Regions from separate parts of the Rossellomorea sp. GQ25 genome, predicted to be linked through region 1. Evidence: predicted binding sites of a transcription regulator. Region 1 holds the regulator's gene; the other holds the start of a gene.

Region 1 (4,288 bases):
GCAGATTTCCCTGATTTATTAGGAGCTCCGTATCCGATGACCGTCTTAACTTCGATCATAGTAGGACGGGTAGTATCCCCTTGAGCGTCTTCGATTGCTTTGGAAATTTCTTCAAGGTCATTCCCATCTTCAACACGAATATATTGCCAACCATATGATTCAAATCGGCCTTTAACACTTTCAGAGAAAGATTTGTCTAACTCTCCATCAAGTGAAATATCATTTGAATCATAGAGAACTACAAGACGACCTAATTTCAAGTGAGCTGCTAATGAAGCTGCTTCAGAGGCCACACCCTCCATTAAGTCTCCATCTCCACAAATAGAATATGTAAAATGGTCTACCATATCGTATTGATCCTTATTGTATGTAGACGCTAAATGCCTTTCAGCTAATGCCATACCGACTGCCATACCGATTCCTTGTCCAAGTGGTCCAGTAGTGGCTTCAACACCTGGGGTATGTTTGTATTCCGGGTGACCCGGAGTTTTACTTCCCCATTGACGGAATTCTTTAAGATCTTCCATTGAAACGTCATAACCTGATAAATGGAGCAGGCTATATAATAGCATAGATCCATGACCAGCGGATAAAACGAAGCGATCCCGGTTGAACCACTCAGGATTTTTCGGATTATGATTCATGAATCTTGTCCATAGAGCATACGCCATCGGAGCTGCTCCCATAGGCATTCCGGGGTGTCCAGAACCTGCTTTTTCAATTGCATCGATAGATAATGTACGGATTGTATTAATTGCTAATTGATCTGTGTTATCAAACATATGTCAGACATCCTTCCTTTTAATGTACCTTATTAATATTAATCTTCTTTGTTAGTTTATACAACTATCTTGAATGATAACATGACTTTATGACCGTTGAAAATAAAAACCCTTGTGATTTCATAAGGGATGAAAATGAAAAAAAACTGCCAGGTCCAATTTAAATGGACCTGGCAGTTCATTAATTTAATGCATTTTCTTTTTGGTCTGGATATCCTGAATCTTCTTAGGCGTCACTTCATTACCTTCCGGATCAAAGATTCTTGTATTTTCAATGGTCCCTTTCATCGATTGACGAAACGTTTCCAGGTATTCTTTTCTCAACTTGGACTGCTCTTTTGCTTCTCGTTCGGTTAGTCCGCTACTTTTAGACTTCTTGGCAAGCTCATTGATTCGATTCATTTTCGTTTTTGAAAGCATCTATAAAAACTCCTTTATTGCATTTGTCAGCAAATTCTAAAACACAACTAAAAATTGTACGTAATACTATCGTCATGTTACTAGATTCAAGGAGATAAAACAAGAGTTACGCATTTTCCACTGAATTCATATATTCTTTAAAACGCCTATGTACCGTAGCTTTGGAGACATCATACCCGAAGCCTCTTAATGTGGCTGCAATTTCAGCAAAAGTCAATTCGTTCTTCCTTAACCGGACAATTTCCTCAACCGGTACTTCGATCCGCTCTCTTCCATCTATATTCCCCTTATTTTTTAGATTTTTATGAGGTTGAAAACCATTTTCCACTGCCCTTTTCATCCCTCGTCTGATTTTCAAATTATGGAGTTTTCTTTGATATTCCTCAACCATGCTTACGATATTAATCACCATAGAATCAGATTCAGATAAGTGAAGCTCCCCACTATGAGTTTGACTGATAATCTTGACTTCTTCTTTTAATAAACAGTGAATAAGAGCAATTTTGGCATTCCCTCTGCCAATTCTTGTTTCATCCTGGATGAGAACAGCCGCAATCGACTCATCTTTAATCAAATCAAGAAGTTCAAGAACACCAGGACGATCTAATTCAAAACCGCTTGCTTGATCTTTTATAATAGCAGCCACTTCGTATTGGTGGTCTTGTGCCAATTTCACTAATTCCTCTTCTTGGCGTTCCAAGGATGTTTCCTGTGTGTCTTTCTTTGTACTGACTCTGCAGTAAATTACTGCCTCCATCTTCTATCCCTCTATTCTTCGTTCATTACCACTTCATAATCTGAATGTGTAGATAATGTTGGTTTTTCTATAGGTAAAACAAGTGATTCACCGGGTTTAATGGAGAATGATGTAAGATTGTTTTCCTCTCCTACCCAGGCGATAAATTCTTCCACTGTCATAGAATATTCTTCATTATACTGTTTGGCAATAGTCCAAAGAGTGTCTCCATCCCGAACAGTGATGCTTTGGTAAGATGGTTGACTTGCCGTGACTATGAGAAAATACACTGCTGATAAAAGTGCTAAGACAAATAAAATAATAATGTAAGAGAAACGATTCCAAATATGTGTTAACATAAATAAACCTCCATGCGAATGTTTGTTCTGTTTTTCGTTACACTCATTGTAATACGAACATTCGTTTGGTGTCAACAAAAATTCGAACTTATGTTTGTATCGACTGGAAAGACATGCTATAATGGGAACATAAGATCTATAATAGAGGTGCGTGAACATGACAAAATTGTCTAAAAGACAGCAAGACATACTAGAATATATTAAAATTGCAGTAAGAGAAAAAGGGTATCCACCTTCCGTACGGGAAATTGGTGAAGCCGTTGGTCTTGCTTCTAGTTCCACCGTACACGGACATCTGGCCAGGTTAGAGAGTAAAGGACTTATTCGTAGAGATCCCACTAAACCAAGAGCCATCGAAATCTTAAATCTTGAAGAGGATACGATTCCACGCCAACGAGTTGTGAATGTTCCATTAATCGGTAAGGTGACAGCCGGTCAACCTATTACAGCCGTAGAGAATGTAGAAGAATTCTTCCCCTTGCCAGAGCGTATGGCACCTTCAGATGAACAGGTCTTTATGCTGGAAATCATGGGTGATAGTATGATAGAAGCCGGGATTTTAGATGGGGATTTTGTCATCGTGCGTCAGCAGCAAACAGCGAATAATGGAGACATCGTTGTAGCGATGACAGAGGAAGATGAAGCAACTGTAAAACGTTTTTTTAAAGAAAAAGATTATGTACGATTACAGCCAGAGAACTCAACAATGGATCCGATCATTTTACGTAATGTATCCATTTTAGGAAAAGTTGTCGGAGTTTATCGCCAAGTACATTAATACGTTTAAGCCGCTATGCATAATAGCGGCTTAATTTAATCTATACTTTTTAAGTCTCTAAAAAAGCAGTGAGTGGTAGCGAAAACGCTACCACTCACTGCTTTTAATTAATAGCAATTATTAAGGATTAATACATTTGAATGTATTGCTCGCGCTCCCATGGGTGTACTTGTGTACGGAACATATCCCATTCGATCTCTTTCGCTTCTACGAAATGTTCGAAAATGTGTTCTCCAAGAGATTTTACAATTACTTCATTTGTTTTAAGATTTTCTAATGCAGCGTGTAATGTTGCTGGAAGATCTACGATTCCCGCTTCTTCACGCTCTTTTTTGTCCATAACATAAATATTACGGTCGATTGGCTTAGGAGCTGGAAGGTTACTTTTGATTCCATCTAATCCAGCTGCCAGTAATACAGCCATCGCCAGGTATGGGTTAGCCGCCGGATCAACACTTCGGACTTCAACACGTGTGCTTAATCCACGAGAAGCAGGGATACGGATTAATGGGCTGCGGTTACGAGCAGACCATGCAACATAACAAGGTGCTTCATATCCAGGTACTAAACGCTTGTATGAGTTTACAGTCGGGTTCGTGATCGCTGTAAAGTCAGTTGCATGTTTAATGATGCCAGCAAGGAATTGACGAGCTGTATCGCTTAATTGCAAATCTCCCTTTTCATCGAAGAAAGAGTTTTCCCCATTTTTGAATAGGGACATGTTACAGTGCATTCCTGATCCATTTACACCAAATAGAGGCTTCGGCATGAATGTTGCGTGTAATCCATGCTTACGTGCAATCGTTTTAACCACTAGTTTAAATGTTTGGATATCATCACATGCTCTTAATGCACTTGCATATTTAAAGTCGATCTCATGTTGACCAGGAGCCACTTCGTGGTGAGATGCTTCGATTTCAAAGCCCATTTCTTCTAGTTCTAATGCGATATCACGACGGCAGTTCTCACCTAAATCTGTAGGAGCTAAATCGAAATAGCCACCGTTATCATTTAATTCTAATGTCGGCTCACCATTTACGTCTAATTTAAAGAGGAAGAATTCTGGCTCAGGTCCAAGATTGAAGTCAGTAAACCCTAGCTCTTCCATTTGGCTTAAGATGCGCTTTAAGTTGTTACGCGGATCTCCTTCGAATGGAGTGCCATCTGGATTGTAGATATCACAGATTAGTCGGGCTACTTTTCCTTTTTCAGC
Region 2 (4,288 bases), on a different contig from region 1:
ACTTACCTGAACCCGAAAGCCCCGTTAAAACAACCAGTTTATCCCGGGGGATTTTAATATCTATATTCTTTAAATTATGAGCTCTAGCTCCTTGTACGATTATTTGATCTCGCGCCATATTTCGTTCATCCTTCCGCCTTGAGCTCAAGAATGGTATCACGAAGCTGTGCAGCGCGCTCAAAGTCCAACGCCTTGGCTGCTTCCTTCATTTCCACTTCTAAGCTAGCAATAAGTTTTTGTCGCTCCGGTTTAGACATAGTCGAAACTTTTGTCTGTTCTCCTTCATAAACCCCTGCTTCTTCTGCGGCATGAGTTGCCCTGATGACATCCCGGATTTCTTTTTGTATGGTCGTCGGGGTAACGCCGTGTATTTCATTGTATTCTTCTTGTATCGTCCGACGACGTTCTGTTTCATCAAGTGCTTTTTGCATAGAGTCGGTCATTTTGTCCGCGTACATGATGACTTTACCGTTACTATTTCGTGCGGCACGGCCAATCGTCTGAATGAGGGAACGTTCAGAACGTAAGAACCCTTCTTTATCGGCATCCAGTATGGTGACGAGTGATACTTCGGGAATGTCCAATCCTTCACGAAGTAGGTTGATTCCCACTAATACATCATATTTACCTAGACGGAGATCGCGAATAATTTCAATCCGTTCCAAGGTTTTGATTTCTGAATGCAAATATTGAACTTTAATACCCATTTCCTTCAAGTATGCCGAGAGATCCTCTGACATTTTCTTCGTAAGGGTAGTCACAAGGACACGTTCATTTTTCTCGATACGTTCGTTGATTTCACCCAGAAGGTCATCGATTTGTCCTTCGATGGGACGCACCTCGATGATCGGATCTAAGAGTCCTGTTGGACGGATGATCTGCTCAACCATCTCAGGAGTATGCTCCAATTCGTATGGACCTGGTGTGGCTGAAACATAGAGGAGCTGCTGGGTTTTCTTCTCAAACTCTTCAAAGCGCAGGGGACGATTGTCCATGGCTGAAGGCAGACGGAATCCGTGATCCACAAGCACCTTTTTACGGGCCTGGTCCCCGTTAAACATCCCCCTGATTTGAGGTAACGTCACATGGGACTCGTCAACCACAATTAAGAAATCGTCTGGAAAATAGTCCAGAAGAGTATACGGAGTCGATCCTGAAGGCCTTAGTGTCAGGTGACGGGAGTAGTTTTCAATACCCGAGCAAAAGCCCATCTCCCTCATCATTTCGAGATCATAACGGGTCCGCTGCTCTAGACGCTGGGCCTCGAGCAGTTTATTATCTTCTTTCATGATGGCTAATTGCTCTTCAAGCTCTTTTTCAATATTCTTAATGGCTACCTGCAATTTTTCTTCACGGGTTACGAAGTGGGAAGCCGGGAAAATCGCGATATGATCTCTATCGCCCATGATTTCACCGGTCAGGGCATCCACTTCACGAATCCGGTCAATTTCATCTCCGAAAAACTCTACACGCATACAGTGTTCATCCCGCGAAGCCGGGAAAATTTCCACTACGTCGCCTCGCACACGGAAGGTTCCGCGCTGAAAGTCGATGTCGTTTCGTTCATATTGGATATCCACAAGCTTTCGCAGCAATTGATTCCGTTCGATTTCCATTCCTGTACGCAGGGAAAGAACGAGCTCCCGGTATTCCTCCGGGTTACCTAAACCGTAAATACAGGACACGCTGGCAATGATGATGACATCTTTTCGCTCAAACAAAGAAGATGTGGCAGAGTGTCGCAGTTTATCGATTTCATCATTGATGCTGGAATCCTTCTCAATAAACGTATCCGTTTGAGGAACATATGCTTCCGGCTGATAATAGTCATAGTAACTGACAAAATATTCAACGGCGTTATCAGGGAAAAACTCTTTAAATTCACTGTAGAGCTGCCCCGCTAATGTTTTATTATGAGCGATGATGAGGGTCGGCTTTTCAACCTGCTTGATCACATTGGAGACAGTGAATGTCTTTCCTGTCCCTGTTGCTCCAAGTAAGGTTTGATGACGTTTCCCTTCATTTATGCCTTGAACTAATTTTTCAATCGCCAGGGGCTGATCTCCCTCTGGTTTATATTTAGACTTGAGCTCGAATTGATCTTTCACCGTGAAACCTCCTATAGTAAAGGACTGCTACCTTGTATTTACCTACCTATACCCATCTTAAACACTGTCCATTCTTCTATACACATTCTACCACATTTCCTACAGTATTAACCAATAATAAGCGAACAAAAGTTCGTTTATTTATTTTTATAGAGAGAACAGTATCTTGGTTGTGGATAACTTTTGATGAAGAAACCGTTTCGAGGCTTGAATTGTGGTTTCGACATATTACGGGAGGCAGCAAGGAGCTTATAAGAAATTTTCGACATAATCCGAGCATTTCTATACACAACCTGTGTACAACTATGTGCATAAGTCGATATTACTTGTGGAAAATCCCTAAACTTATTCACAATTCGTCAAATTTCTTGTGCACAATGTTGATGAATGCGGATTCAATCTGTGAATAACATGTTCACCCCCTCACTTATTCACACTATTCTTTATTTATCCACAATTAAGATATCTCTATCTGGGATGATTTCTCCCACATCATAAAGCTTATCCCTATCCAAATATTCATCTAGGCATATACCCAATAATTGATTGACTATTCTGTCTAATTTCCAATAAGCTTTCTTATAGGTTCTACAAAAAATACATAGTGTTTAGGAGGAATGTATGAAAAAATCTAAATGGCTACAAGTCGCCGTCTCCCTTAGTTTAACGGGATTTCTACTGAGTTCCACCATCACCTCGATGTCACCATCGATTACCTCTCATGGAGTGGCACAAGCTGAAGTTTTCGATTCACTCGAGTTGCAAAAAGCGTTTCAACAAGCAGCGCAGGAATTCAATGTCCCTGTTGAAATTCTACTTGCAGTGGGTTATAACGTATCCCTATGGGAGCATCATGACGGAAAGCCAAGTGCTTCCGGAGGCTACGGATTGATGCATCTTACAGATGTTCACACTGATAGTTTAGAAGATACCCACAGCGATGAACCTGCTCATATGTTTTTATCCGGTAAAGAGGATGAAGACGCTCAACCTCTAGAAGAATCAACATTGAAAATCGAATCTACATTAGACATTAATGATCCCAAACTTCACACTCTGAATACCGCAGCTGAACTACTCTCTCTTCAACCAGAAACTTTAAAACAAAATAAGAAAGAAAATATCCGCGGTGCTGCAGCACTTCTGGCACAGTATGCCAAGGAGATAGCTGGAGAGACACCTTCTGACGTAAATGAATGGTACGGGGCAGTCGCTAAATACAGCGGTTCATCCGACTATACGGGAGCAAAGGATTTTGCGGACCGTGTATACGATACAATCAACAACGGAGTGACTAAACAAACAGAGGATGGCTCTTCCTTAACCTTAGCGCCCAAACAAACCAATCCGAATAAAGAATCAATCCAATCATTAAACTTAAAAATGGATACTGAAGAGGCCGATTGTCCGAATGGCCTTGCATGTCATTACGTTCCGGCAGCTTACAAGAAAATTGACTGGGGCGGCGGGACCTACTATGAAACTTCATACGGTAATTACGACATAGCAAACCGGCCACATAACAATCAGGAAATCAAGTACATCGTCCTCCACGACACGGAAATCAGCTATGATTTAACCAAAACCGTGTTCCAGCGTGAATGGACTCAGGCTTCCGCTCATTATGTGATCCGTTCTTCCGACGGTGATATCACCCAAATGGTGGACAATAAAGATGTGGCCTGGCATGCTGGAAACTGGTATTTCAACTCGAAAAGCATTGGGATCGAGCACGAAGGTATCGCCATTGAAGGGGCGGCCTGGTATAACGAACAGTTGTATCATGCATCAGCCCGATTAGTAAAACATCTTTCTAAAAAGTACAATATTCCATTAGACCGCGATCATATCATTGCACATGATGAGATACCTGGAACGACTGCTGCAAGACAACCTGCTATGCACTGGGATCCAGGTCCATTCTGGGATTGGGCACATTATATGCAAATTCTTGGAGCTCCCCTGGAATCAGGAAAAGGACAAAAAGACATCGTCCAAATCCGTCCGAATTTCGAAACAAACAAGCCAATCCTTCAGACTCCAACGGGAGAACCCGTACCTGAACAATCGGCAAATTTTGTGTATTTGTATACAGCCCCAAGCTTTGATGCTCCATTGATCAAAGACGCTGCTCTAACGAAAGCCCACCCATATGATGCGTCCAATTGGGGCAACAAGGC

What was found. The regulator LexA, encoded in region 1, represses DNA repair genes until DNA is damaged. The targets are predictions, from matches to a motif close to CGAACATATGTTCG.
Region 2: uvrB (excinuclease ABC subunit UvrB) is a predicted target of LexA. The motif match lies at 2,231-2,244, and genes of this name have one in related genera.

Annotation. Positions count from the first base shown of each region.
Region 1 is NZ_JCAXEQ010000001.1:883,492-887,779, forward strand. It holds gene tkt (transketolase) at 1-782, opposite strand, end outside; gene AC6CIB_RS04840 (DUF896 domain-containing protein) at 969-1,202, opposite strand; gene AC6CIB_RS04845 (YneB family resolvase-like protein) at 1,309-1,959, opposite strand; gene yneA (cell division suppressor protein YneA) at 1,971-2,297, opposite strand; gene lexA (transcriptional repressor LexA) at 2,455-3,075, shown strand; gene glnA (type I glutamate--ammonia ligase) at 3,203-4,288, opposite strand, start outside.
Region 2 is NZ_JCAXEQ010000003.1:201,356-205,643, reverse strand. It holds gene uvrA (excinuclease ABC subunit UvrA) at 1-118, opposite strand, end outside; gene uvrB (excinuclease ABC subunit UvrB) at 126-2,108, opposite strand; gene AC6CIB_RS11790 (N-acetylmuramoyl-L-alanine amidase) at 2,730-4,288, shown strand, end outside.